Regions from separate parts of the Vibrio sp. SCP2 genome, predicted to be linked through region 2. Evidence: predicted binding sites of a transcription regulator. Region 2 holds the regulator's gene; the other holds the start of a gene.
What was found. The regulator MetJ, encoded in region 2, represses methionine synthesis genes. The targets are predictions, from matches to a motif close to TTAGACNTNTANANGTCTAA.
Positions count from the first base shown of each region.

Region 1: metA (homoserine O-acetyltransferase MetA) is a predicted target of MetJ. The motif match lies at 13,232-13,251, and genes of this name have one in related genera.

Region 1 is NZ_JCAFVV010000003.1:55,073-70,530, forward strand. Features, by position in the region: gene AC5O63_RS11285 (tripartite tricarboxylate transporter permease) at 1-808, shown strand, start outside; gene AC5O63_RS11290 (TolC family protein) at 963-2,363, shown strand; gene AC5O63_RS11295 (HlyD family secretion protein) at 2,373-3,353, shown strand; gene AC5O63_RS11300 (ABC transporter permease) at 3,366-4,529, shown strand; gene AC5O63_RS11305 (ABC transporter permease) at 4,526-5,662, shown strand; gene AC5O63_RS11310 (MarC family protein) at 5,750-6,379, shown strand; gene AC5O63_RS11315 (MerR family transcriptional regulator) at 6,531-7,040, shown strand; gene AC5O63_RS11320 (DUF1800 domain-containing protein) at 7,192-8,964, shown strand; gene AC5O63_RS11325 (DUF1501 domain-containing protein) at 8,968-10,359, shown strand; gene AC5O63_RS11330 (hypothetical protein) at 10,515-10,898, shown strand; gene AC5O63_RS11335 (methyl-accepting chemotaxis protein) at 10,924-12,219, opposite strand; gene AC5O63_RS11340 (DUF3859 domain-containing protein) at 12,335-12,772, opposite strand; gene AC5O63_RS11345 (ATP-binding protein) at 12,748-13,143, opposite strand; gene metA (homoserine O-acetyltransferase MetA) at 13,274-14,215, shown strand; gene AC5O63_RS11355 (alpha/beta fold hydrolase) at 14,212-15,030, opposite strand; gene pilW (type IV pilus biogenesis/stability protein PilW) at 15,153-15,458, shown strand, end outside.
Region 2 is NZ_JCAFVV010000012.1:63,241-78,698, reverse strand. Features, by position in the region: gene glpX (class II fructose-bisphosphatase) at 1-998, opposite strand, end outside; gene zapB (cell division protein ZapB) at 1,312-1,554, shown strand; gene metF (methylenetetrahydrofolate reductase) at 1,651-2,541, opposite strand; gene AC5O63_RS20695 (bifunctional aspartate kinase/homoserine dehydrogenase II) at 2,772-5,186, opposite strand; gene AC5O63_RS20690 (O-succinylhomoserine (thiol)-lyase) at 5,186-6,352, opposite strand; gene metJ (met regulon transcriptional regulator MetJ) at 6,572-6,889, shown strand; gene AC5O63_RS20680 (malic enzyme-like NAD(P)-binding protein) at 6,994-8,271, opposite strand; gene rpmE (50S ribosomal protein L31) at 8,528-8,746, opposite strand; gene priA (primosomal protein N') at 9,030-11,231, shown strand; gene cytR (DNA-binding transcriptional regulator CytR) at 11,589-12,596, shown strand; gene ftsN (cell division protein FtsN) at 12,715-13,263, shown strand; gene hslV (ATP-dependent protease subunit HslV) at 13,589-14,131, shown strand; gene hslU (ATP-dependent protease ATPase subunit HslU) at 14,182-15,458, shown strand, end outside.

The DNA.
Region 1 (15,458 bases), on a different contig from region 2:
CGGCAGCATGAAAGTCACTAAAGAAGAAGTGAAAGAAGTTGCGCCAGTTTCGATTCGTTCATCTATTCTTGGCTTCTTTACTGGTGTACTTCCAGGTGCAGGTGCCACCATCGCAGCTTTCCTTAGCTACGGTATGGAACGTAATCTTGCGCCAAAAGAGAAGAAAGAAGAGTTTGGTAAAGGCAGTATCCGTGGCCTAGTCGCTCCTGAATCGGCTAATAATGCGGCATCAAGTGGTTCATTTGTTCCACTTCTAACACTGGGTATTCCAGGGTCAGGGACAACCGCCATCATGCTCGGTGCTTTGATTGCTTACGGTATTCAGCCAGGGCCACGTCTATTTGTTGAGCATCCTGATGTATTCTGGTCAGTTATCATCTCTATGTACTTTGGTAACATCGTACTGGTGATCTTGAACTTACCGCTGATTCCGTACATCTCCAAGCTACTTGCAGTTCCGAGAACGGTTCTACTCCCTATGATTTTGTTCTTCTCAATCACAGGTGTATACCTTGTCTCGTTCAACACAATGGATGTCTTCATCATGCTGTTGATCGCAATGGGAGCAATCGCACTCAGGTTGGCCAACTTCCCACTCGCTCCGTTGCTACTGGGGTTCATTCTCGGTGGCTTGATGGAAGAGAACTTACGTCGAGCATTAATGATCAGCGACGGTGAACTGAGCTTCCTATGGGAACGCCCAATTACTATGACATTCTCAATCTTAGCGGTGCTTGTTTTGTTCAGCCCACTGTTTGTCAAACTGTTCCAAAAGTTAAAGCCAACACCACAAAAAGTAGAGCAGTAACTATCACTCCTGTGTAATTTGGTTTGATTTGACCGAAGCCAGTCGCAACCCGACTGGCTTTTTTTGTTAGACATAATACTTTTTACAATTTAGTGATTGCCCGCACAGAAACTAGAGTATAAACTCTATTTTTTAACAAATAGAGTACATCACTATGTCGTTGCGTCCCATAGCGCTGTTGATCGGTTTTCTTGGCGTCTACTCTCCCCTTTCTAACGCCGCTGCGATCAGCTTCGATCAAGCTTGGCAAGTCTTGCAACAAGAAAACAACTCGTTGGCTGCGCAACGCTCGAATGTCGAGCGCTATGAACATCTTAAAAACGCAACGGATAACCTCAACTTACCTTCAGTCACTGTTGGCGCTAACTACACGCGATTAGATACTGATGTAAAGGTTTCTGGTAACCAGCTTTTTGAAAGTACCGGTCAACACCTTCCAAACCTTGGGCCTGTATTTAACCAACTGCTTGCTGGGCTGGGTGGTGTCACTTCTACCATTACTGAAAGAGATATTTTCAGTTCTTCAATCCGAGCCGTTTGGCCGATCTTTACTGGCGGGCGTATCAACGCGGCCCAATCCGCAGCCGAAGGTCGTAAAGAACAAGCGCAAAGTGAGTTGGCTATGGAAACCCAAGCTCGTTTTGAAGATCTCAGCAAATACTACTTTTCGGTTCTGCTGGCTCAAGAGGTGGTGGAAACTCGCCGACTCGTCGAGCAAGGTTTAACTAAGCATAGAGACAACGCTCTGAAATTAGAGCAACAAGGGCAGATCGCCCGCGTCGAGCGCTTGCAAGCAGAGTCCGCTTTAGATAAAGCGGTCATTGAACGTAAGAAAGCAGAGAAGAGTTTAGAGATCGCTCAATCTGCGCTCACCCAGATCCTAAACCAAACAACCAACGTTGAGCCTGCCGACAGCCTATTTATCAACCAAAATTTACCAGAGCAGAGTTTGTTCGTAGAACGTACTCTTAATACCTACCCAGGCTTAGCGCTACTGGAAGCAAAAGAGAAGCAAGCCGATAGCTTAATCAAAGCAGAAAAAGGTAAATACTACCCTGAAGTGTATCTGTATGGGGATTACAGCCTCCATGAAGACGACTCACTCGCGAGCCAAATGAAACCCGATTGGTTGGTCGGTGTAGGTGTGAATATTCCTTTGATCGAGAGTTCTGGTCGTAGCGATCAGGTTAAAGCTGCGCACAGCGCAGTTTCGCAAGTCCGCTACCTAAAAGCGCAAGCAAAACAAGATCTTTCCGTACTGGTTCAGAAAACATACCTTGAAGCGCAACAAGCTCAAGAGGAAGTTCTTGGGCTGGAATCAAGCATTGAGTTAGCGAGCGAAAATCTCAATCTACGTCAAAAGGCCTTTTCTCAAGGACTATCCACCTCCACCGATGTGGTAGACGCGCAGCTTTACGTCGCTAGCGTTCAAACTCAGAAAGCAGCAGCAAGTTTTAACTATTTGATCTCACTCTCCAAGTTACTTGCACTATCGAGTGAGATGGATGCATTTAGCCAATACCAACACAACGCTATCAATATTTCGAGCAAATAAGGATCTAAGATGAAAAATGCAAAACCACTTCTACTTACGGCTGTCGCATTGAGCGTTGCATCTTGGGTTGGCTATAGCTTTTACCAAGCCTATCAACCAAAACCGGTTCGCTTGCAAGGTCAGATTGAATCCCAGCAATACAGTATCTCATCCAAAGTACCGGGAAGAATTGATCAGGTAATGGTGCGCAAAGGCGATCATGTCGAAAAAGGCGAGCTCATCTTTACGCTCCACAGCCCAGAAATTGAAGCAAAGCTAGAACAGGCAAAAGCAGGTGAAAAAGCGGCGGGTGCCCTTGCAATGGAAGCGGAAAAAGGCGCACGCGCTCAGCAAATCCAAGCGGCGAAAGACCAGTGGCAAAAAGCGAAAGCGGCATCAGCTCTGATGGAAAAAACCTTTCTTCGCGTCAACAACCTCTATAAAGAAGGGGTAGTCGCCGAACAAAAACGTGACGAAGCGAAAACCCAATGGGATGCCGCTAAGTACACTGAAAGTGCAGCTTTCCAAATGTACCAAATGGCGCAAGAAGGTGCGCGTAGTGAGACCAAGCTGGCCGCCGCAGAAAAAGCACGAATGGCAGCGGGTGCAGTTGCAGAAGTTGAAGCCTATGCCGAAGACACAACTATCGAAAGCTGGTTCGACGGTGAAGTGTCCCAAGTACTGCTTCAAAGTGGTGAACTTGCTCCTCAGGGCTTTCCTGTTGTGACTGTGATTGATACCGATGATTCTTGGGCAGTCTTGAACGTACGTGAAGATCTGCTCAGTCACTTTGAAAAAGGTCAGACTTTCTCCGCTTTCGTTCCAGCGCTTAACAAACAAATTGAGTTTAAAGTGTCTCACATTGCCGTTATGGGCGATTTTGCAACCTGGCGTTCAACCGATGCAGCTCAGGGCTTTGACCTAAGAACATTTGAGGTAGAAGCAAGGCCAACTCAACCTGTACAGAATCTGCGTATGGGCATGAGCCTAGTTGTTGAACTAAAGGGATAATTAGGTCGCGATATGGTTGATCATAGCGTTTCCCAGTTTTCAATTATCCGACGCGACAAATGGCTATTGTCTAGTTTGACATGGCTACCTGTTATGCTGGCCGTGATGATTTGGGCAATTTTCTCGCAAGGTATCGCGAGAGATTTGCCCATCGGTGTCGTAAATCTAGACTCTGGCAAAATGTCTCAGCAGCTGATTCGGTACTATGACGCAACATCGGCAATGAAGGTCGATAGGCAGTTCACGAGCGCGCTAGAAGCCAAACAAGCCTTAGTTGAAGGTGAAATATACGCTTATGCCGTTATCCCACCTAACTTTGAACAAGATACGTATAAACAGTTAGCGCCTCAGGTGAGTGTTTTTTACAACAGCCAAATGATCTTAGTGGGTAAGTTGATCAACTCTGCCTTTCTTCAAGCTCAAGGAACGTTTAATGCGCAAGTCAGTGCTGTCGGCAATTTGAGTCAAGGTAATGCGACTTTAAGCTCTGCGCTCGGAAAAGCGGTACCGATTCGTACGCAAATCACTCCCCTATTCAATAAGAACTCCAATTACGCGCAGTTCTTAGTTTCAGCGGTGGTCCCCGCGCTTTGGCAGATTGTTGTGGTTGTGACCACCATTCTCGTCTTATCGGCGAATTTACGCGACAGAGGGCTCAATCACTGGCTTGGCAATAACCCTGCTCGAGCAATCTTTCAAACGCTTGCCCCCTACTCTTGGGTGTTCGCTATACAAGGTTTCGCTTTCTTGTGTTGGTTTTACTTAGGGTTTAAGTGGCCGATGAATGGTAGCTTTTTGGTTTTGATCGTCGCGCAATGGATAACCATCATTGCCTGTATGATCATGGGCAGCCTGTTTTTCTTTTTGACTCTCGACGCCGCACGAGCGATGAGTTTCGCTGGCGCATATACCGCTCCAAGCTTTGCTTTTATGGGGATTACCTTCCCTGTTACCGATATGAATAGCCTTGCCCAGGCGTGGCGTAGTTTGTTACCTATCAGCCACTACATAGAAGTACAGGTCAGCCAAGTCAGTTACGGTCAAGCATGGATAGAGTCTTTACACCATCTACTGCCTATGCTTGGTTACCTAGTCCCCGCTTTGTTGGTCATTGGGCTGGCAAAAAAGCACTTAAACAATCAAGAGTCCAAGGTCGTAAGTGAGGCAACACTATGAGTTTCTTTGAATTGGTCAAATCGGAACTTAAAGCACTACTGACCAATCCAGTGGTGGTTCTTACCGTATTTGGCGGCGTGGTGTTTTATTCATTCCTCTATCCTTTACCCTATAGCCACCAAACCCCGCAAGAACAGAAGATCAGTGTGGTTAACTTAGACAGAAGCCAAACAAGCTACCAATTGGAACGTATGGTTGATGCAACGCCACAAGTCAACGTTGTTCAGCGAGATTACACATTGGAAGACGCACACCAAGCTTTTCTCAATGGTGACGTGAGCGGAATACTCGTCATTCCAGAGCACTTTTATAAAGACTTAATGCTAGGGAAAAGCCCGACACTCTCATACGCTGGAGATGCGTCTTACTTTTTAGTGTATGGCACTATAGTGGAAGGTCTTGCACAAGCAGGCGGAACCTTAGCAGCGCAAACTAAAGTGGCTAAACTACTCATTGACGGTCAACCACTATCAAAAGCAGCCGATCAATATGCCGCAACTAAGCTGAATCTAAAACCAACATTTAACCCGCGTATGGGCTATGTGGATTACGTCGTGCCTGCGGTGTTTGTGCTCATTTTGCAACAAACTCTAGCAATGGCAGCAGGGTTAATGGTAGGGACGCAAAAACACGGAACGGGTTACTGGAGCCATACCTCTCCACTAAAACTCATCTCAGTTCGTATGCTGGTTTTAATCGCGGTTTATTACTTATTAAGCATGTACTACTTTGGCGCCAGTTTTTCTATGCATGGCGTTAACCAACTGGCACACGCAACAGAGCTTTTAACCCTGCTACTTCCTTTTTTGATAGCATCATGTGCGCTAGGTATTTGGTTAGGAGCCATCACGCCAAGACGCGAATTAGTGACGTTAGTCGTGTTGGTCAGCTCAATGCCACTAGTCTTTAGCGCGGGCTTTATATGGCCAATTGAAGCGATTCCTGCCCCAATGGTTTGGTTGTCTGAACTCTTTCCAAGCACACCTGCCATTCAAGGGTTCTTGACCTTGAATCAAATGGGCGGCATATGGCAGAACATTTCAGATAACTATACTCAACTTTGGTTGCAAAGTTTGGTTTGGTTCTCTATTGCTCTGTGGAGTTTAAAAAACAGCTTAAAATCAGATAGCTAGATGCCATTTATTTTCAGCTATAGATAGCTCCATTTTTATAAATTGTGCTAATGTGATTACTAAACTGACTAAATAAGTGATTGACTGATGCACGATTTAACCACGACTGCTGTCACCGTATTTATGGGTTTCTTCGCAATGATGAACCCAATCGCTAACACGGCTGTCTTTGTCGGAATGACTGGGCAACAAACCGCAGAGCAACGCAAACAAACGGCGTTCAAAGCTCTGGCAACAGCATTTGCCATTGTTGCTGCGTTTAGTTTTCTTGGTAAAGGGATCTTTGAGGTATTTGGCATAACCCTACCTGCTCTTCGCTTGGCAGGTGGTATTCTCGTCTTTCTTGTCGGCTATCATATGCTGCAAGGCAACTCATCCAAGATGCACAGTCATGACAGCGAAGAGGCGGCTCAAGACGGTGATATTGCCATCTCCCCCCTTGCCCTGCCTATCTTAGCGGGCCCAGGCACCATAGCAACGGCAATGAACTACTCTGCCTCAGGCGATATCTTCAGCATTGTGGTGACAATCGCGGCATTTGCCTTGCTTTGTCTCATCACCTTTGTCTGCTTTTTGTTTGGCCCAAAACTGGTCGATAAACTTGGTGAGAGCGGGATCAATATCGTCACGCGATTAATGGGGCTGATTCTAACGGTAATAGGGATGCAGATGCTGATTCAAGGTGTGCATGACGCTTATATTCTGTTCCAAAAGTAGCCCCTCTTTCTCATGATACGCAAGGTACAGATTGATACCTTGCGTTATCACTCCTGTGACATCACTTTTCCTCCCGTCGTTCCTGCTAAACTTGACCCGTCTATTGGTATAGGGTTTAACTTTAGTGAATCAATCAAGGCTTGGAGTTTCTATGCTTACTGTCACTCAACTTGCTAAACAATTCGGTATTTCACGCACCACTATTTTGTATTACGAGCGAGAAAACCTACTACTGCCATCTCATCGTTCCGATAACGGTTATCGCTGGTATGGTGAAAAACAAGTTGAAAGGCTCGAAGCTATCACTTCTTATCGCTCATATGGTCTTTCAATTGCGAGCATCAAGTCTCTGCTAGATAAGCAAGGGCAATCTCAAACTCAACTGTTAAAAGATCATTTCAGTGACTTGGAGCGAGAAATTCAAGCACTACGCAACCAACAAAAAGCGATTGTCGTATTACTCCAAGAGCCTGAACTACTAAACGAAAACATGGTAGATAAACAACGTTGGGTAGAAATCATGTCCGCGGCTGGGTTCAATGAAGATGACATGCTGAAGTGGCATCAAAAGTTTGAAGAGATGGAGCCGCAAGAGCACCAAAAATTCCTTGAATCTTTAGGCATTAAGCCAGATGAAATCGCCAAGATTCGTGGGTTGTAGTCAATGGCCTATACTTGGTACTACCAATGAACTTCCCCTTTCATTTCACATTAATCTGAACCAATTACTGACGATAACGAAACGTTAACCTCTTGCACGCTAACATTCCGATTCTACTAACATTAAGTTGTCAGCCACAGAAGAAAGAATCATGAACAATAGCAAGCAGCAAGTCAGTCGATTTCTAATGCAAGCAACGCTTGGCGCGGATCAAGCGCTCATTGATCTAGTCTCTAAAATCGGCATAGAGAAATGGCTTCAACGCCAACTGAATACAGAGCTTTCTCGCGATGATACATTTCAAAATGCCACACAAAGCATTTGGCGTGATTTCAGGGCCAAGTTACTCAACACATACGGTCAAAGTGCGATAGACGGCGATGGCAATAACCCTGCACTGCCATACAAATGGTACTTTCGTATGGCGTGGTGGCAGAATGCACTCTCTACTGATTCCCACCTACTTCGTCAGAGAGTTGCCCATGCGCTAAGTGAAATTTTGGTCATATCCGACAACTCCGCTTTAGAACTCGATGCTGTCGGTATGGCAAGCTACTACGACTTACTCTACAAGCATGCGTTTGGTAGTTACGCTGATTTACTCTATGACGTCTCGATGCACCCTTGCATGGGGGTTTATCTCAGTCACATGAACAACCAGAAAGAAGACCCAGAACGAGACATTCACCCTGATGAAAACTACGCTCGCGAGATCATGCAGTTGTTTTCTATCGGCTTGTATCAACTCAATATGGATGGCTCTCACAAAAAAGATGACAAAGGCCAATCTATCCCGACTTACGATAATCGTGACATTAAACAGATGGCGCGCATTTTCACCGGTATCAAAGCAAGCAGCTACCAATTTGAATGGAACAATAGTTTCTGGCAGAACGATTTTAACGGCTATCCAATCAGCTTTGACGACGGCATAGAGAACAACTTTAAGTCGATACCATTTGTAAACATGACTCAACCAATGACCATCGATGAAGCTTTTCACGACAGAGGGAGCAAAGAGCTACTTAACGGGTTTATTCGCCTTAAAGGCCAAACCTCTGGCGAATCCGAGATTCGAACGGTCACAGAAAGACTGACAGCCCACCCAAGTACCGCGCCTTTTATAGCAACCAAGCTGATCAATCAACTCGTTACTTCAAACCCAAGTGCAGAGTATATTGAAGCGGTCGCCAAGGCCTTTGGACCACAAGGCAACCTTAAACAGGCGGTAGAAACGACACTGAGTTTTCCACTCAATCACCCGATTGGCAAAACACGCTTTGTATCGGCGAAAAAGCAAAATGGCAAACTAGTACAGTCGCAAAAGCTTAAATCTCCGGTATTGCGTGTGACTCAATTACTGCGCGCTTTCAATGCCAGCAACCAATCCGGTAAACACTGGTTGATCGGGGATGACATTATCGATCAGCTAGAACAACACCCACTTTCGTCGCCAACGGTGTTTAACTTTTATAAGTCCGACTTTGTGCCACATGGTCCTATTGAAGCTGCCAGACTGGTAGCCCCTGAGTTTGAACTGCACAACACCGCGACTTCGCTGGCTTACGTCAACTATATGTATTACTGGTTGTTTGGTGGATACCTACCCGCCGTCAGCACTGAAATCAGCACTCAACCGGGCATTAATAATATCCCTGAGCTTGATGTCGATGTCCTACAAACCAAAGTCCGTGACAAGCTGACCTTAGGCTTAGCGACATACGTAGAGAAAGCGGAAAACATCAGCAATCATTCAGCTCTCATTGACGAGTTGAGCCTACTGCTTACTGGCAAAGAAAATCTACCTAATAAGCCTCAAATTCTTTCTGCCTTTGCGGCATATAACAACAACCCAGAATGGGTTGTGCAAACCATTATCTTTTTTATCGCTATTTCACCAGAATTCACCGTACAGGAGGCGTAGTCAATGGGTATTTCACGTAGAAACTTTATCAAGTCATCGGCAACGGCGACTGGTCTAATGCTAGCGGGACAAGCACCTGTTTACGCTGCACCGAAAAGTACTAAAGCCATAGAGGGAAACATTAAGCCGAGCAAAAAATCTTTGGTTTTTATCATGCTTGATGGTGGCAATGATTCTTTTAACATGTTGGTTCCCACCTCAGCCCCACATTATCGAGAATACAAGAAAACACGCAGTAATCTGGCCTTAGATAAGTCAAACCTCTTATCGTTAAGCAACTTCAAAACGCCTGATGGAAAACAGTTTGGTATTCATGAAAGCATGGATGAAGTGCAGCAGCTATTTGAGGAAAAGCGCCTTGCGTTTGTCGCCAATACTGCGCCTATGATAGAGCCCGTCACAAAACAGAAGTTTTACAGTAATCAACTCAAGCTGCCACTTGGGCTGATGTCTCACTCAGACCAATTTAAGCACTGGCAAACGGGCAGACCCGGTGAACGTATTAATCGCGGCTGGTTTGGCTACTTTGCAGATTCTATACAGAAGAACAAGACTATTGATGAGATCCCGATGAACATCTCATTGGCAGGCAACAACATAATGCAAAATGGTCATCTTGCCGCTCCTTATTCAATTACTAAATCAGGCAGCGTTGGTTTATACATCAATGAAGAATCGACACCGTTAAATGAACAGTTGGTAGAGCATTTTGTTAAAAGCTTAAATGCTAACTACCCAGGAGATCCTTTCAAAGACAGCTATCTAGCTATTACTCGCGAGTCACAAGCCCAGCATGAGGTGTTTCGTGACGCGGTACAGAACATAAAGATCAACACGCGCTTTTCGGACAGCGACTTATCCCAGCAGCTACGTAAAGTGGCTCAATCAATCAAAGCGGCAGATAAACTGCATCACAAACAGCAGACATTCTTTTTACGCTATATTGGCTGGGATCACCACGATGAGCTACTCGATAACCATGCTCGAATGTTAAAAGTGCTCAGCCAAGCACTCGGTGAATTTCAGCAAAGCTTAGACGAGTTGGGCGTAGCAGATCAGGTTGTCACATTTACCGGATCTGACTTTGGTCGAACCTTAACCTCAAATGGCAACGGTACCGATCATGGCTGGGGCGGAAACACTATTGTTATGGGCAATAGCGTCAATGGCGGTAAAGTCTTTGGTGATTATCCTGCTCTCTCGCTAGGCGATGAAAACCCATTGGATATTGGCGATGGTGTTTTGATACCCACGACGGCAATTGATGAGCTCTATGCAGAATTAGCCGTGTGGTTTGGCGCGACGCGCTCTCAAACTCACGATCTATTTCCAAATCTGAGCAACTTTTCGCCTATAGGTAGCCAACCAAGACTAGCCGGATTGATGAGTAACTAGTCCAAGGTGTACTGGGCGAATTGCAATACATGAATTACTAGCAAGAAACTAAGGGCGTATTTACTTTAAAACACAGTCAATTAGATTGTTCACTTTATCGCTTTGATAATTTAGACTGCTTTGAGATATTGATACATTTAACCCAAGGATTGAACATGAGCTCAAATAATATTCTAAGCCCGACGCTCATTGAGAGTGGCCGTGACATACCATTAAAAGAGCTACTGTTTGCCAAGCGAGTGCTGGACAATTATCTTGCTGTGGCACAGGAAACAAGCCCAATAGAACTGCTAGATGAAATGCGTGACGCAGCCAAAGGTGTCGAGTATTTCAAGACGGATAGTAACCCGTGTGAAGCACGTAACGTGATTAGCGAAATGTTTGCGGCCATAGATGCCAGTAACTCTTTTGACGATTACAAAGTGCTGGCAGGCAAACCACGTCAAGCGCTCAATGAATTGATTGAAGATCGAGCTCAACTGATTAAACATGAGCGCGGCCTTCTACTTGCTGCTGGTTACGATTTCTCTCGCATCTGATAATCGCCTAGCCAATCCTATCGACTTAGGATTGGCTTTCTGAAAGACTCATAACGGTATTCGAGACATTTTCCGCCCCTTTATGGATCTCATCCATAACGGTCGACACTTCAGTAATTTTCGCATTACCTTGCTCCGATATTGAGGATACCTCACTCATCATATCGGTCACTTCGTTAATCAGTCCTTGATTTTCCTCCACCACTTTTACGATCTCATCGGTTGACTCTGAAGTCCGTGAAGCAAGTTGGCGTACCTCGTCAGCAACGACGGCAAAACCACGTCCGTGCTCCCCTGCCCGCGCCGCTTCTATCGCTGCATTGAGTGCTAACAAATTAGTTTGATCAGCAATACCTTGAATCGTAGAAACAATGTTTTGGATGTTTTGCGAACTGGCATTTAGCTGTTGGACTTTTTGCACCGTTTCTTCGGCTTTATGGGAGATGTTTAGAGAGACCTCTACAGAGTCGGCGAGTAACTGCGACCCTTGTTGTGCGATTTGCGCCGTCTCAACAGAAGTTGAGTAAGCCACTTCAGAAGCTTCAGCGATAGCTTGGTTTCGCTCAATACGAGTGGTGATATCACTGGCAAACTTAACTACCTTTACCACTTTTCCTGTTTCGTCTCTGATCGGATTATAAGATGCTTCGATCCAGATACTTGCACCATTAGCGCTTCTACGCTGAAACAAACCAGACTTTATCTGACCATCTTCAAGCTCGCGCCAAAAGTGAGGATTGTCATGGTAGAACTCATCAAAGCAGAACATGCGATGATGTTGTCCCTGAACTTGAGATAGGCTATATCCAAGAGTATTGAGAAAGTTTGGATTCGCAAAAAGAACAGTCCCTTTAGGATCAAATTCAATAATCGCTTGAGACTTGTCTAACGCAGAGAAAAGTGCATCATTCTTCTGGTTTACATAAAACATATCGGTTATGTCAGAAGCAATTTTCGCCACACTCGACACCTTTCCGTCTGAGCCATAAATTGGAAAGTAAGTCGCTTCTAGAATAATAGTTTCACCAAGTTTGTTTTTTCGTTCAAACGTACCTTCCTTGGTCGACCCATTAGCAAGATCTCGCCAAAAACTCTGATAAGCAGCAGAACTTATATAATCATCTGTACAAAAAATCCGATGATGTTTGCCTTTTACTTCCTTTAGAGAATAACCAACCACACTAAGAAACAACGCACTAGCATCTTGGATAGTGCCATCGGGACTAAACTCGATCCACGCCACATGTTTTTTTATCGCAGCGTAAACATGATCCGAATGGTTTGATGTTTTTTCTGGCTGTTTGTTCTTAAAAAACAACATAGATTGACCCTTATCTCAAGAAGCGTAGGTTAACAATCTAATAAGTATAGTCTGCGGAAAACAACTCCTTACTAATACTATGGTTTAATCCATAAATATGCGGCTCTAATTGAAATTAAAAACCTCGCTTTTTCCAAAACTCACCTTCATCTCGCGCATACACGTCAAACATTTTTTCAGCAATCACCTTATCATTCAACGTGATAGTCATGCGCCATTTGCCAATGTTTGATTCAAACCCGTCAACTGGATCAAGTAACTGAATAGTGTCACCTAGATAAAAATCCCAGTCATTACTTCCGACATGCAAGTCGCCACAAAATGGTTCTAAAGTTTGTCCTTTTTTGCCTTTCACTCCTGGGTGGGCAATACAAAACTCTATCACTTCACCCTTGGCTTTCTTGATGTTGACGATGAAACCAAATTCTATTTCTTCATCGGCGGGGACTTTGGTCGTGAACTCTTGAATCTTAGGCAAGTGCTTAGATTTGGAATCCCACTCTTTGTAAATCCCGTAAGAAGTCATCTCTACAACTGGGGAACGCTTTGCCATTCTTGCCACCGTTTTTTCATAGATTTTATCGTTTTCGGCGCTACGCCATGAATATTGCCATAATTGTTATGACATTCGATCACCTCAAACTTAGCTTTAACGCGCTTAGCCAACTTCAGGTAAGGAGCTATTTCCCAGCGTTGAACAAATGTGTTTGAAACAACGACACTATCGCCGTTGAGCAAGGCTTGCTCAGTCATCTGCTGACACCACTGATGAGCCATTACGATTTGCTCCGGCTGATAGACATATTCGCCACAGTCATTGATAAAATACATATCAGCTTCATAGTGTTTGGCATCGATTGTCTTTGCCAATGTGCTTTTACCTGATCCGGGCAACCCTCGAATCAAGGTGAGTTTTAAGGTCATAGTGAATTTAACTAGTGAGTTCGCGCACGAATATTAATATAAATTGGACCAAATTGGCTATCGACATCTCATTCTGATTGGGTTAAGTTTAGAAGTATAGACGTCCATAAATACGCTTAGGGAGTAAGCTGTGCCAATTAAGATCCCCGATCAATTACCCGCATCTGACGTATTACGTACCGAGAATATCTTCATCATGCCTGAGTCTCGTGCGTCAACACAGGAAATTCGTCCGCTTAAGGTGCTGATCCTCAATCTTATGCCTAAGAAAATTGAGACGGAAACCCAGTTCCTTCGTTTGCTATCAAACAGTCCGCTACAGGTAGATATTGAGCTGCTACGCATCGATGATAGACCAAGCAAAAACACGCCTACAGAACACTTAGATAACTTCTATCGCCAGTTTGAAATGGTCAAAGGACGTAACTTTGATGGACTCATCATTACTGGTGCGCCATTAGGCTTAGTCCAATTTGAAGATGTGATCTACTGGGAACACTTGCAAACTATCATGAGTTGGGCAAAGGAACATGTCACTTCAACACTCTATGTTTGTTGGGCAGCCCAAGCAGGCTTGAAGTTACTCTACGATCTGCCTAAACGTACTCGTAAAGATAAGCTGTCTGGGGTATATCACCATAAGATCCACCAGCCTTATCACCCTGTGTTGCGTGGTTTTGATGACACCTTCTTAGCGCCACACTCCCGCTACGCTGATTTCTCTCCAGAGTTCCTTGCCGAACATACTGACTTAGATATTCTTGCAACATCAGACGTCGCAGGTGTGTATCTGGCAGCCACCAAGGATAAGCGAAACGTATTTGTCACCGGTCACCCTGAGTACGATTCTCATACCTTACACAATGAATACATTCGAGACTTAGGTGAAGGCATGGAGCCTGTTATTCCAGTCAATTACTACCCGAATAACAACCCCGATAATAAGCCAACCGCAAGCTGGCGTAGCCACGGGCACTTGCTGTTTTCCAACTGGCTAAATTACTGCGTTTACCAACAAACGCCATACGACTTGGATCACTTCAGCGAAGCCAATTTTACTAAAGACGATTAGTACTTGCTCATTTGCTGAGTTTCAGACAACAGATCTTGGATCTGCTCAGAGATTAGAGGGACATTTTGCCAAAGAATAAAATGGCCCTCTTTTTCTACCTCAATCAACTGCTTTGATGTGCCGGTTAGTTTTTGAATAGCAAATACCGAGTTGTCAGGATCTGCGATGGTATCCTCTTTGCCATGAATGATCGTTACCGGAAGCGTATCCAGTACCCGCCAATCTTTATCACTCAATTCACTTAACTCTTCAGCCAATGGCATCATCTCCCCATTCGACGTCTGCCAATCATTCGGCAAAACCCAATTGATAAGCCACGTATCAGCAATTATGTTGTACCACTTTGGTTCTTCGAGCTTAGGGTCAAAAGCGGGCGCGACCAAAACCATCCCATCAACCCTATCCGGCTGCTGAAGTGCAAGTGCTAAAGCGATAGGCGCTCCGAGCGAATGTCCAACCAATATATTGGATTTATCACTGGCTAGCAGTTCACCAATGGCTTGCGCCTGTTTATCAAGGCTAGAGACCAAATCCGATGTTGATGCGCCATAACCTAAGCGATCAACAGAGATCAGCTCTGCTTGCTCCTGCAGTGATTCGTTGGCGAGGTAATCTGCATACGCGGTATGGCTACCTGGAGAGCCATGAATAAACACCACCCTATGACTCGCAGTAGGGTTTGCTATTCTGACAAAAGCAAGGCCATCTTTTGTTTGCCCTACCTCTGCATTTAACTCTGTTGCAGACGAAGGTTTGACTGCTAAGCCAATGAAAAAACTTATAATAGTTGTTAGAACTGCCGCTTTGTTTCTCACTCTTCACCTCAGTTGATTACACGGTTATCTGCAAAACATGTCGCATACTTTCCTCGTCTCGCTAATCAGACCGGATTAGTTGAGATATACATTCAATCTCATCTTAGAACTTATGTATTCCTATGAGATTAATCATTCTAGTTTCACCCCTAATGTTAACTGGCTGTATGACCTCTACCCAGATTCAAAATTCTGATGCCCAGCAACGTTCAGAAGCCCGCATTGAACTCGGTATCGGGTACATGCAAAAAGGAGACATGCGCAAAGCACGAGAAAACCTAGAACAAGCGCTGAAGCACTCACCTAACTATTATCGAGCACAGCTCTCTATCGCTCACTATTACGAGCAAGTAGGAGAAACACAATCCGCCGAGTCCTTCTACAAACAAGCCTTAAAGCGTCACCCAAGCAACGGAGATGTACTTAAC
Region 2 (15,458 bases):
ATATCTCTTACTTCAGGATCTTTACGCTCTAGGTAGTGAGTCGATTTAATACGACGAATAGTACGGCATCGACCACGAATTAACAGAGTTTCAGTCGTAGCGATATTACCTTGGCGAGAGATACCCTCTAGTAGGTCTCCTTTAGTAATACCTGTTGCAGAGAATACAACGTTATCGCTACGTGCCATGTCTTCCATCTTAAGCACGACATTAGCTTTTACGCCCATTTCTTCGCAGCGTTTAAGTTCTGCAGCGCCATAGATGCGGTTTTCTTCATTATCACCTTTCACTTCATGGCGAGGCAGTAGTTGACCATGCATATCACCATCCAATGCACGAATCACAGCCGCTGAAACAACACCTTCAGGAGCACCACCGATACAGTACATAACGTCCACTTCGCTATCAGGCATACAAGTTAGAATAGATGCAGCAACATCGCCATCTGGTACAGCAAAGACGCGAACACCCATTGCCTGCATTTCTGCGATCACAGCATCATGACGAGGCTTTGCTAGGGTAATGACCACAAGTGTATCTAAAGTCTTGTTCAGCGCTTGCGCGATGTTCTCTAGGTTTTCTTTAAGCGGTTTATTGAGGTCGATACAGCCTTTTGCACCAGGGCCAACAACTAACTTCTCCATGTACATATCAGGAGCTTTAAGGAAACTGCCTTTTTCACCAGCTGCAAGTACTGCTAGAGCATTAGACTGACCCATTGCAGTCATACGTGTGCCTTCAATAGGATCAACTGCGATGTCTACTTCGTCTCCACCAATACCTACGTTCTCACCAATGTACAGCATAGGTGCATCGTCGATTTCACCCTCACCGATCACGATCTCTCCACTGATCTCGGTTTTATTAAGTAAGCTGCGCATGACCTCAACCGCAGCGCCATCTGCTGCGTTCTTATCGCCGCGGCCAAGCCACTTGTAACCTGCTAAAGCTGCACCCTCGGTAACTCGAGAAAATGACATTGCTAAATCGCGTTTCATGAAGACTCCAAAGTATTAGGAAAGAGAGAAAAACAAAAACGGCAGGATCTTATCATATCAGAAAGGAAACGTTTGCCTTTTTGCTCGAACAGCCATTGAACTGGATCAATCTAACAGGTTAAATTAACAAATAGATGTCGCTCGCTTGAGGGATGTAAGGCCATTGTCAATTTACGCTGTTTTTTTAATCGAATGGCAAAAAAACTACAATATAGGGCGTGTTTATCCGCTCTCGGCTGAGTAGAATGGTTGCAAATGGTTTTGGAACATAGGTGACCAAAACCTTCTCCGAATAATAGATAGGTAGGCTAAGATGTCTTTTGAAGTATTAGAACAACTAGAAGCAAAAATCCAAACTGCAGTAGATACAATTGCTCTTCTACAAATGGAAGTTGAAGAACTGAAAGAAGAGAAAGAAAAGCTAGCAACTGAAGCAAACGAACTACGTAGCAACCGTGAAGAGCTAGAACAAAAAGCTCAGCAAATGCAGCAAGAGCACTCTGCTTGGCAAGAGCGCATCCGTAGCCTACTTGGCAAAATGGATGAAGTAGAGTAATCACTACTCGAATAAAAAGGCTGAACTTAGGTTCAGCCTTTTTGCTTTCTGCGGACAATAATGACCAAGCAATACTTAGTCATTTTGGAACATTATCTAAGCTTTAGGGCGAACGCCTAAAGTGTGGCACAGGGCGTAAGTCATTTCCGCACGGTTGAGGGTGTAGAAATGGAAATCCTTAACCCCTTCACGGCTCAATGTACGCACCATGTCAATCGCTTGGCTTGCACCAACTAGCTGTCTTGTCGTTGGGTCATCATCCAAGCCTTCAAACTGTTTAGCCATCCACCCCGGAACTTTAACGTTGTTCTGCGCCGCAAAGCGAGAAGCTTGCTTGAAGTTCGAAACAGGTAAAATGCCGGGAACGATTTCTACATCAATGCCTGCCGCCACGCAGCGGTCACGGAATCGCAAGTAACTCTCTACGTCAAAGAAGAACTGAGTGATAGCTCGGCTCGCACCTGCATCTACCTTACGTTTTAGGTTAAGTAGGTCAGCTTGAGCGCTTTTTGCTTCTGGGTGAACTTCAGGGAAAGCAGCAACTGAGATATCGAAGTCATGGCGCTCTTTTAGCAAAGTGACGAGGTCAGAAGCGTACATTTCAGGCTTACCACCACCTGGGGGAATATCACCACGCAGCGCGACAATACTTTGAATACCATTTGCCCAGTAGTCATCAGCGATTCGGACAAGCTCTTCACGTGATGCATCAATACAGGTTAAGTGCGGCGCGGCAACTAGACCTGTTTGATCTTTGATCTCTTTGATAATCGAGTGTGTTCTATCTCGCTCACCGGAGTTAGCACCATAGGTAACCGAAACAAATTTTGGTTGTAGAGTCTTAAGGCGGTGCACAGAGTTCCAAAGTGTTTCTTCCATCTTTTCGCTACTAGGTGGAAAAAACTCAAATGACACATTGATATTGTCAGACAGTTCGGCGATATTCTGATTTAAGGCGTCGATATGACCTGCGTGCGTGTATCCCATCTTACTCTCCCTGTGGCCACTCCGTGCCATAAAACTCTAAAATTCCAAATCGACGTTTAGACGTCTATATGTCTACAGAATGTATTGAATACGATTTAATGTCAATAATGTGATTATGAATATTTTTCAACTTAATCATGAGCTGGCTTCAAGTTTAGTTGAAGTAAATTGATATGGGATTGAAAGAGAATAAAGTAAAAAGGCGCCGAGGAGATCAGCGCCTTTGTGAGTTAGAGTAAACTTGAGAGGAGGTTCAAATCAGATTGAATCGCACCTGCGGTGACTTCTCTGCCTGCGCCAGGGCCTCTGATAACAAGTGGATTGTCTTTATACCACTTACTCTCGATAGCGAATATATTGTCACATGGCAGTAAGTTCGCTAGAGCATGCTCTTTGCTTAGCGCTTCAACACCTACCGTTGCAGTACCATTTTTCTCTAATCTTGCGACATAACGAAGCACTTTGTCTTCGCGCTGAGCTTTCTCAAGGCGCTCTGCGAGCAGTTCACTTAATAGCGCACTCTTATCAAGAAATTCATCTAGGGATAGCTCAGCGAGCTCTGTAGGTACCAAACTTTCAACTTTTACCGCTTCTGGTTCCAATGTAAGGCCTGACTCGCGCGCTAGGATGACTAGTTTACGCATAACGTCTGAACCGTCTAGGTCGCTGCGAGGGTCGGGCTCAGTTAAGCCTTGCTGCCACGCTAGGTCTACCAGCTCAGCAAAAGGAACGCTGCCATCGTATTGCTGGAATAGCCACGAGAGGGTGCCTGAGAAAATACCTGATAATGCGATAATGTCATCGCCGCTTTCTCGTAGGTCTCGAACTGTGTGGTTAATTGGCAGCCCTGCACCAACGGTAGCGTTGTAAAGCCAGTGACGATTGATCTTTGCGAAGGCGTCTTGAACCTGATGGTAGTATTGGCTAGAAGCTGACCCCGCGACTTTATTTGCCGAGATCAAGTGCATGCCTTGCTCCGCAATTTCTAAGTAGCGTTGGGCTAAGGTTTGACTGGCAGTCACATCCAACACAACAAGATCATCATAGCCTTGAATAGCACCGAGTTTTTCAATCCAGTCGTTTCCTTCGTGGCTAGTCGCTTCGTCATCGAAATGAACACCAACTTGGCTCGCATCAATTCCTTTCGGGTCGAACCAATAAGTTTGGCTATCGATCACAGCCACTAACTCAAAGTTCATGCCATGACGCTTTTCTAGCTCGCCCTTTTGCTCGGTGAACAGTTCTAACCAGCTTGAGCCTATATTGCCTTTACCACATAGGGCAATGGCGACACGTTTCTGGGCTTGGAACAATTGGCTATGAATAGCTTTAACTAAAGGCTTAGTATCGGTTGTGCGTAAAACGGCAACTAAGCTAAGCCCTGACAATGACTCGGAAATAAACTCGACAGGTGAAGACTTGAGTTGCTGGTAGAAACCATAGCAGTGGTTAGCATTCTTGGTTACGCCTGCTCCTACCGCCGCTACCATCGAATAACCTTCTTTAAGCTTAATCTCCGCTTCAATTGCTGCGTCTTGGAGATACTCTAAAGCGCCACCCACTATTTCACTTGTATAAGCGAGACGTAAGCAATGTTGGTCGGCTTGAGCCTCATAAGTCAGTGGTTCAAGCTGGGCTCGCTTGAGGCTTGCAAGTACCTCATTTTCGACTCGCTGGAAATCATGACCAGAGGTGAAATTGAGTTGAATTAATAGCACTTCATCTAGGGATGAGATGATTTTTGCGCCGCGACCAGAAGCAAGAACACGTTCAATGCGTGTAGAGCCTGATTCTGGTTGGTAGCTGCAACGAAGATGCAGATCCATCGCACTTTGAGCAACGGGCTGTAATGTACGGCTATGCAGTACAGGGGCAGCAAGTCTTGCAAGCTCACTGGCTTCATCTAAGCGTAATAGCGGCAGAAGACAGGCATCTGACACTAACCTTGGGTCTGCACTGTATACACCTGCTACGTCACTCCAGATGGTTACGCGTTTCGCTTCTGCCAGCGCGCCGATAACGGTTGCTGAATAGTCTGAACCATTACGCCCTAATAATACGGTATGACCTTGACTATCTTGAGCCATAAAGCCAGTGATCACCACTCTATGGTGAGCGTGTTGCACTAATACTTCTTTAGTTAACGGGTAAGAAGCACCAAAGTCGACTTCAGGTTGAGTGCCCGCTTCAGCACGTAAAAATGCGCGAGCATCCTGAGCTACGGCAGGCAATGAATGTTGATTGAGCAGCGCTGCCAATAGGCGTGAAGACCATACTTCGCCATGGCCTAAAACGGCTGCTTTCTCAGCTTCGTTAAGCGGATAAGTCAACTCGCCCAAGGTGCTGAACTCATCATTTAAAGTAGCGAGTAGCTGCTGTTTTACTTCTCCTTCAATAAGCGTTTCAATCAGCTCAGTTTGAAACTGGCGTAGTGCTTGAAGTTCTTCATGAGCAATACGGCCATCTTTATTGAGGGCTTCGAGAAATGCAATCAAACGGTTGGTCGTTTTACCTGCAGCTGAAACAACAATCAGATCTTCTGATTGTGAATATTCTTTTAAGATACCGACGACGCGGCGGTAGCATTCAGGATCGGCTAGGCTGCTTCCACCAAACTTATGGAGTTGACGTTGAGTAGTAGGCATTAGAAGGCTTCCTTAGCTTTTGCAAAAGCTTGTTCAAGGTCAGCAATTAAATCTTCTGCATCTTCAAGCCCAACCGACAGGCGCAGAAGTTGTTGGGAAACACCTGCCTCTGCAAGTGCTTCTTCACCCATCGCTCGGTGAGTCATTGAAGCAGGGTGACAGATTAGACTCTCTACACCGCCGAGAGATTCAGCAAGTGAGAAAAGCTCTAGTTCACCAACAAAGAATTTAAGTTGTGCAAAGCTACCCGCGAATTCGAAGCTGAGCATAGAACCAAAGCCTGTTTGCTGCTTTTTAGCAATCTCATGGCCTGGGTGCTCAGGCAGGCTAGGATGATAGATGTTACCGACTAAGTCTTGGGTCTGTAAGAAGTCTAAAATTTGGCGAGAGCTCTCCTCATGCACCTTCATACGCGCCCCCAGTGTACGGATGCCGCGCAACGTCATGTAGCTATCAAATGGTGTGCCTGTTGCACCAATACAGTTCCCCCACCAAGCAAGTTCTTCAGCGTGTTCTTCTGTTTTGGTAATGACAACACCGCCAATAACATCAGAGTGACCATTGATATACTTAGTGGTTGAGTGAATAACAAAGTCGGCGCCAAGGTCTAAAGGCTTTTGGAACACGGGTGTCAAAAAGGTATTGTCGACAGCCACTAGAGCACCAACTTGTTTGGCTTTCTCACATACATTTGCGATGTCGACGACACGAACTAACGGGTTAGATGGTGTTTCCAATAGAATCAGTTTAGGCTTTTTAGCTAGGGCCTCAGCAAAGGCTTGTTCGTTAGATTGATCAACAAATAGAACTTTGAAATCACCTTTATTTGCGCGGGTATTGAATAGACGGTAAGTACCACCGTAGCAATCGTGCGGTGCGACGATAAGGTCATCTGGGCCAAGGAAAGCGGATACCCATAGATTCAGTGCCGAAGTACCACAGTTGGTCACGACCGCGCCTTTACCTGACTCAAGTTCAAACAGAGCAGTTTCGAGTAGCCCGCGGTTTGGGTTGCCTGAGCGGGTGTAATCGTACTTTGGTACATCACCAAAGGCTGGGAAGCCATAATTTGTCGAGAGGTAAATAGGTGGAACAACTGCGTGATGTTGAGTGTCGGACTCGATACCAGTACGTACCGCGATTGTGGCTGGTTTGCGGGTGCTCATAAGTGTTTCCTTTCGAACTTTAGTGACTTCTATTTGGGAATACGCTATACCTTTATCTTGTTAGATATATGTTATTCCAATCCCATACCTTTCCACTTTACTTATCATTATTGTGGACGTCAACACTTCTAGACGTCTATATGTCTTTGCTTGTGGCTATAAATACCGCTAAAATTAGGGATTCTATTTTCAACCATAAAAAATAACGAAAGGTGCGCAATGGCAGATTGGAATGGCGAATACATTAGCCCATATGCTGAGCATGGAAAGAAAAGCGAACAAGTAAAGAAGATTACAGTTTCTATTCCATTGAAAGTATTAAAGGTTTTGACTGATGAGCGTACACGCCGCCAGATTAATAACCTGCGCCACGCAACAAACAGCGAGCTATTGTGTGAAGCTTTTTTGCATGCATATACCGGGCAGCCACTGCCGACTGATGAAGATTTACGTAAAGACCGCCCAGACGATCTCCCTGCTGAAGTGAAAAAACTGATGACAGAGATGGGAATTGAGTTCGAATCTTTCGACGAATAATAAAAATAGTCGCACCTAATTTTCGCACGCTGACGAAATTGAAATAAAAAAAACCGCTGTCTTAACAGCGGTTTTTTCGTTCTCGAAGAGACTATTTAGCCAATTTACTCGGCCATATAATTTTCTGGCATTTCAATGCGAGCAACACCTGAGTCAACAGCGGCCTGAGCAACGGCTTTAGCAACACGAGGCAATAGACGTGGATCCATTGGTTTTGGAATGATGTAACCAGGACCAAATGACAGTGCATCAACGCCAGCAGCTGCTAGGACTTCGGCTGGTACTTCTTCTTTCGCTAGTTGGCGAATAGCGTCTACCGCTGCCAGTTTCATCTCATCATTAATTTCACTTGCGCGCACGTCTAGCGCACCGCGGAAGATGAATGGGAAACACAGCACGTTGTTTACTTGGTTAGGGTAATCACTACGACCAGTACCCATGATCAGATCGTTACGTACTTCGTGAGCAAGTTCAGGTTTGATCTCTGGATCTGGGTTAGAACACGCAAAGACGACCGGTTTGTCTGCCATCAACTGAAGAGCTTCTGGTGAGAGTAGGTTAGGGCCTGATACACCAAGGAACAGGTCAGCACCTTCGATAACGTCTTCTAGTGTGCGCTTATCGGTGTTGTTGGCGAATAGCTGTTTGTATTCGTTAAGATCGTCACGACGAGTGTGGATAACACCTTTACGGTCAAGCATGTAGATTTTCTCACGCATCGCGCCACACTTAATCAGTAGCTCCATACATGCTACTGCTGCTGCACCTGCACCTAGACACACAATCGTTGCGTCTTCTAACTTCTTCCCTTGAAGTTCAATGGCATTAAGCATACCTGCCGCGGTAACAATCGCCGTACCGTGCTGGTCATCGTGGAAAACAGGTACATCACAACGCTCAATCAACTGCTTTTCGATTTCGAAACAGTCTGGCGCTTTGATGTCTTCTAGGTTAATACCGCCAAAAGTATCGGCGATGTTAGCAACGGTATCGACAAACTCTTCGATAGTACGGTGCTTTACTTCAATATCAATTGAATCTAAACCCGCAAAGCGTTTGAAAAGCAGAGACTTACCTTCCATTACAGGTTTAGATGCTAGAGGACCTAAATTGCCAAGACCAAGAATCGCCGTACCATTTGAGATAACAGCAACCATGTTGCCTTTTGATGTGTACTTGTAGACGTTGTCAGCGTTTTGTGCGATTTCACGTACAGGCTCTGCTACACCAGGGCTATAGGCTAGAGCAAGATCTTTAGCCGTTTCTGCTGGTGTTGTTAGTGCGACTGCAATTTTACCTGGAGTTGGGTAAGCATGATAATCCAAAGCTTGCTGACGAAACTGTTCTTCTGGGGATACTTCTTGGCGATTGTCGTCTGACATAGGTGTAGGTACTCATTAATAATTATATGGAATGGGGAAATCCATTCTAGAGTAACTAAGTCAAGCTGCCTAGGTCAGAATGCGAGCCGAAGCAATAAAAAGTAGTAAATGACTGGAGATAAGACCAGATGAACAGAGATATGGCTAGCGAATATTAAAATTAATAATAGATTACTCTGCAAAATGGATATTGCGTGAGTGACAGATAACAAAAAAGGACGCCTGAGCGTCCTTTTTAGATTCGGCTAAGAAGAAATTACTTCTTGCTTGATAGAGCACCGAAACGCTTGTTGAAGCGATCAACACGGCCGCCTGTATCAACGATACGTTGCTTACCAGTGTAGAATGGGTGACATTTGTCACATACGTCTAGGTGGATAGACTCTTTAGCTAGAGTTGAGTTGAACTCAAAAGAGTTACCGCAAGAACAAGTCGCTTTTACTGCTTTGTATTCTGGGTGGATACCAGCTTTCATGGGAGAACCTCTAAATATAGGCCGTGTCGCTATCCGATTCTAAGCCGGACACCACACGTAGTTAATAAAAAACCTTTTCGGATACCGCTGCTGTAAAGCTAGCCATATCACTAAGGCGCGATATAGTAATGAATACCTGACTTAGGATCAACCAGTTTAGACCCGAAATCGCTACTTTTTTAGCCTAAGTTATTCTTGATGCTTGAATCGCGCTCTCTTTCCACTGCTAGGCTTTTCCCTTAGACTAGCCTACGTAACCTCTCACTTAGCTGTATAGCCTATTATGCGACCAACAATTGCGCGCGTGGCATTGCCTGTGCCTCTCGACAAACAGTTTGATTATCAGATCCCTAACCACCTATTTCCTATCATAGGTGGGCGTGTCTCTGTCCCTTTTGGTCGTCAAACTCTGGTTGGCATTGTCACTGCGTTGGTAAATGAATCAGAATTCAGACTTGATAAGCTTAAGCCGATTAAGCACGTGTTGGATAACCAGCCTGTGTGGCCTGAAAAGCTCTACTCCTTGCTATTTTGGTGCAGTCAGTTTTACCAGTATCCGCTTGGTGACACTTTGTTTAATGCCATGCCAAGTGCGCTGCGAAAAGGTAAAGACGCTGATTTCGCGACGCTGGTGGAATGGCAGCTCACCGCGAGTGGTCGCGACCAACTGATGGCGGGTTTCGGCCGCGCGGTGAAACAAGCCAAAGTGATGCATATGCTGGAGTCAGGCTTGATTCCTCATCAACGTTTTGTCGATGAAGAGATCAGTTCATCTGTGCTAAAGACCTTAGCGGAAAAAGGCTGGATTGAATCGATAGAGAAAAGTCCAGTGATTCGTGAGTGGAAACATGACGTTGAAGCTGATGTCGATAAGCCAAAGCTAAACTCTGAGCAGGCGGTGGCGATTGCGACAGTGAATAGTAATGAAGGTTTCGCTTGTTACCTGTTAGAAGGGGTAACGGGATCTGGTAAAACGGAAGTGTACCTCAACCTGATTAAGCCTGTGCTTGAGCAAGGCAGGCAAGCGCTAGTTCTTGTGCCCGAGATAGGGTTAACGCCGCAAACCATTAATCGGTTTAGAAAACGTTTTAATGTCCCAGTTGAGGTGGTGCACTCTGGTTTAAATGATACAGAGCGACTTAACGCTTGGCTTAGCGCGCGTGATAACGCCGCTGGCATTGTGATTGGTACTCGCTCTGCGTTGCTTACGCCTTTTGTCAACCTTGGCATTATCATTGTTGATGAAGAGCATGATGCTTCGTATAAGCAGCAAGACAGTCTGCGCTACCATGCGCGTGATGTGGCGGTGATGCGTGCCAACAAAGAGCAGATCCCAATTGTACTGGGCTCAGCTACACCAGCTTTAGAAACTCTGCATAACGCCTTAAGTGGTAAGTACCATCATCTAGTGCTTTCTTCTCGCGCAGGAGCGGCGACGCCAACGACCAACAAAGTGCTAGATGTGAAAGGGCTATATCTAGAAAGTGGTCTTTCTGCGCCACTCATCGCTGAAATGCGCCGCCATTTAAAGGCAGGCAACCAAGTGATGCTGTTTTTAAACCGACGCGGCTTTTCTCCAGCGTTGATGTGTCATGAATGTGGTTGGATTGCGGAATGTAAGCGCTGTGATGCTTACTATACCTATCACCAGAACAGCAATGAAATTCGCTGCCACCACTGTGGCTCACAGCAACCGATTATTCATCAATGTCAGGGCTGTGGTTCGACGCACTTGGTAACAGTAGGTGTTGGAACTGAGCAGTTAGAAAAACAGCTTGCTGAACTCTTTCCAGAATTTAAAACCATTCGAATTGATCGAGACAGCACGCGCCGAAAAGGTAGCCTAGAGAGTGCACTAGGGGCGATCCGTAATGGTGAGTATCAGATCTTGATTGGTACGCAAATGTTGGCTAAAGGTCATCACTTCCCAGACGTTACTCTGGTAGCACTATTAGATGTGGATGGCTCTCTTTACAGCAGTGATTTCCGAGCGTCTGAGCGTCTGGCACAATTGTTTATACAGGTAGCTGGACGGGCAGGGCGTGCAAGCAAGCCGGGTGAGGTAGTGCTGCAAACCCACCACCCAGAACATAGCCTACTGCAAGCGTTATTAACTAAGAGTTATCGCCACTTCGCTGAAACGGCTTTACAAGAGAGAAAGCTAGCGCAGTTACCACCGTATTCGTTTCTGACCCTGTTTAAAGCGGAAGCGAACCACTCTCAGCCCGTCGAGGAATTTCTTCGTCAGGTTCGCCATACACTAGAGGCGCATCCTCTGTTTGATGACTATTGCCAAGTCCTTGGACCGACACCTGCACCGCTAGCAAAACGAGCGGGTAAGTATCGTTGGCAACTTCTGCTGCAAACCCAAAACCGGCCCGTAATGCAAAAGCTACTCGCAAGCGCTAAGCCTGCAATCCAAATGTTGCCAAATGCGAAGAAAGTGCGTTGGAGCTTAGATATTGAGCCACAAGATCTGAGTTAATGAGATGGTAATTTATCCACATTTTTTGCGACTTCCTGCGACGGGTAGCTATTGAGTTTCTTCATATTCACACCTTTTTCATTTATTTGTGATTCAGATCTCCTATTAGCTGCCGATTTTGTTAAATCTCCCGTAACTTTGTGTTTTGAAATGAATAAACTAGGTCTTGTGCAATATGTTGCTCTCAGGCCATAGTGTGTGAGTTAAACGTTTGCTCAGTGCAAATAAATGAGAAGATAGGTATTTTAACCTACAAGTCGACATCAATTTGGCCGTTCAACCGATGAGATGCATTTCAACTAGAGGCTTAGGTGGCGTTTGAGCTGCCAATTTGGAAATGAAGAGGGTTAATTAAATATGGCGACAATGAAGGATGTTGCCCAGCTTGCGGGAGTTTCAACAGCGACAGTATCTAGAGCGCTAATGAATCCAGAAAAGGTATCGTCAGCGACAAGGAAAAGAGTCGAAGATGCTGTTTTAGAAGCTGGTTATTCACCAAACTCGTTGGCGCGCAACTTGCGTCGTAACGAATCAAAAACAATCATCGCAATCATTCCAGATATTTGTGATCCCTACTACACCGAGATCATTCGAGGAATTGAAGATGCGGCAATGGAGCACGGATACATCGTTTTGCTTGGCGATAGTGGGCAGCAGAAGAAGCGTGAAAGCTCATTTGTAAACTTAGTATTTACTAAGCAAGCGGATGGCATGTTGCTGCTAGGTACCGATCTTCCTTTTGACGTCAGTAAACCTGAACAAAAGAACTTACCGCCTATGGTTATGGCTTGTGAGTTTGCCCCCGAATTAGAACTACCTACTGTACATATCGACAACCTCACTTCTGCCTTTGAAGCGGTTAACTACCTAACGCAGATGGGCCACAAGCGAATTGCTCAAATCTCAGGCCCTGAAACAGCTGTTCTATGTCAGTTCCGCCACCAAGGTTATCAGCAGGCCCTCAGACGCGCCGGGATTACTATGAACCCGAACTACTGCACTTCCGGTGATTTCACCTTTGAAGCTGGAGCAAAAGCGATTCGCCAGTTGCTAGCTTTACCAGATGCGCCGACTGCGGTGTTCTGTCATAACGATGCAATGGCGATTGGTGCGATTCAAGAAGCGAAGAAGCTAGGTTTGCGTGTTCCGCAAGACCTCTCCATTGTAGGGTTTGATGATATTCACTTTGCTCAATACTGCGATCCACCGTTAACGACCATTTCTCAGCCTCGCTATGAAATCGGCCGTCAAGCAATGCTTATGATGCTTGAGCTGCTACGTGGACATGATGTTCGTGCAGGGTCGAGATTGCTTGAAACCAAGCTGGTGGTACGTGAAAGCGCTGCACCACCAAGAGTGCTTTAGAGTCCAACCTTTGCAAGCGGCGTATTTTTGATGCGCCGCTTCCATTTCTACTCTGTCATAACGGCACAATCTGCTTTAACATATCGGCAGTGGTAATTGATGGTATTGATGTTTACTAGTGGCGAATCGAGATTACGTAAAAAGAGGCCGTGGCGGAAGTAGCCGTAAGCCTGCAAAGAAAAAGTCTGCCCCACGACGCAAACCTTGGCGAAGTGGTTTACTTGCCATTCTATTGGCGAGTGTATTTGGCTATGGATTGTATGTTCTGAGTAACGATCCAGAACCGCCTGCACCTGTAGTAGAGCCGGTAATAACTAAGCCTAAACCAAAACCTCAAGCGAAGTTACCACCTCCTCCGGAAGAGAAATGGGATTATGTCGATACCTTGCCAAGTCGTGAAGTTGAAGTAAAAGCGAAAGAGCAAGTGGTGTCGGAGATTCCTTACATAATGCAGTGTGGCGCCTATAAAACTGCTCAGCAAGCTGAAGCGCGTAAGCTGGATATCGCTTTCCAAGGTATAAACAGCAAAATTCGTAAGAAGGAAGGCAGTAGTTGGTACCGTGTGGTACTTGGCCCATACAAGTTTAAGCGTGACGCTGAACGCGATAAGCACAAACTTCAGCGTGCCAAAATCGAGCCTTGTGCAATCTGGAAAGAAGCGCAGTAAAAACATTAAAAGCGAACCCTGATGGGTTCGTTTTTTTGTGTGGATAACTGGAACGGGCTGCGCCCTATAGAAAACTCGATCGGGCTTCGCCCTGCTAGATAGCTAGGTTGACTCCTTATTGAAGTGTGGCTCAACGTTAGTTATCCATTTATCCAAAATGAAAAAGGATTGAAGCAATACGTCAGTCCTTCAAGATTCTCTAGCTCTCTAGCTCTCTAGCTCTCTAGCTCTCTAGCTCTCTAGCTCTATTACCCCTTGAATTCCTCTCGCTATAACCTCATATAATCTTTAACACTGAGATTAAAACAACTATGAGGCCCTACTCGTGACTACCATTGTATCTGTACGTCGTAACAACAAAGTCGTCATCGCTGGTGATGGACAAGTATCTCTGGGTAACACAGTAATGAAGGGTAATGCTCGTAAAGTGCGTCGCCTGTACAACAATAAGGTGCTCGCTGGCTTTGCTGGTGGTACGGCAGATGCCTTCACTCTGTTTGAAAAGTTTGAAAGCAAACTGCAAATGCACCAAGGTCACCTGACTAAGGCGGCAGTAGAGTTAGCTAAAGACTGGCGTAGTGACCGTGCTTTACGCAAGTTAGAAGCACTATTGGCCGTGGCTGATGAAACGGCATCATTGATCATTACTGGTAACGGTGATGTGGTACAGCCTGAAAACGATCTGATTGCCATTGGCTCTGGCGGTAACTTTGCCCAAGCCGCTGCTACTGCACTATTAGAAAATACCGAATTAGATGCACGTGAAGTTGCAGAAAAATCACTCAAAATTGCCGGTGATATCTGTGTGTTCACCAACCATCACCACACTATCGAAGAACTAGAAATCCCAGCCTCTCAAGCTGAGTAAACGGCTGAACAAGCAAAGATAGTGGCTATAAGAATTTAAGGAAACTGACTATGTCTGAAATGACCCCTCGCGAAATTGTCCATGAGCTTAACCGTCATATTATCGGCCAAGAGAATGCAAAGCGCTCAGTGGCGATTGCGCTGCGTAACCGCTGGCGCCGTATGCAGCTTGAAGAGAGCTTGCGTGTTGAAGTAACACCAAAAAATATCCTCATGATTGGTCCGACTGGTGTCGGTAAAACTGAAATTGCTCGCCGCCTAGCGAAACTGGCGAATGCACCGTTTATCAAGGTTGAAGCGACGAAGTTCACCGAAGTAGGCTACGTTGGTAAGGAAGTGGAAACAATTATCCGCGACCTTACTGATGTTGCAATTAAAATGACTCATCAACAAGCGATGGAAAAAGTAAAGTTCCGCGCTGAAGAGCAAGCTGAAGAGCGTATTCTTGATGCTCTACTACCGCCAGCTCGCGATGCTTGGGGTCAAAACGAGCAGCAAGACGATAGCGCTTCTAATACACGTCAAATCTTCCGCAAAAAGCTTCGTGAAGGCAAGTTAGACGACAAAGAGATCGAAATTGATGTTGCCGCTCCGCAAATGGGCGTTGAGATCATGGCTCCTCCGGGCATGGAAGAGATGACTAACCAGCTTCAAGGTATGTTCCAAAACCTAGCGGGTGATACTAAGAAGAAGCGCAAACTGAAGATAAAAGATGCCTTCAAAGCACTGACCGAAGAAGAAGCGGCTAAGCTTGTGAACCAAGAAGAGCTGAAAGAGCAGGCGATCTTTAATGTTGAGAACAACGGTATCGTGTTTATCGATGAGATTGATAAGATTTGTAAGCGTGGCGAAAGTTCTGGTCCTGATGTCTCTCGTGAAGGTGTGCAACGTGACCTACTACCGCTGATTGAAGGTAGCACAGTTTCAACTAAGCACGGCATGGTGAAAACAGACCACATTCTATTTGTTGCGTCAGGTGCATTCCAAGTGGCTAAGCCATCGGATCTTATCCCTGAGCTTCAAGGTCGCCTACCGATTCGTGTCGAACTAGAAGCGCTTTCAAGTCATGATTTCAAACGTATCCTGACTGAGCCTAAAGCATCACTGACAGAGCAATACGTTGCGCTAATGAAGACGGAAGATGTCGATGTTGAGTTTACTGAAGATGGTATCACTCAAATTGCAGAAGCGGCTTGGACAGTGAATGAGACAACAGAAAACATCGGTGCTCGCCGCTTACACACAGTAATGGAGCGCCTGATGGACGAGATTTCATTCGAAGCGACAGACAAGTCTGGTTCTAAGTTAACCATTGATGCTGCATACGT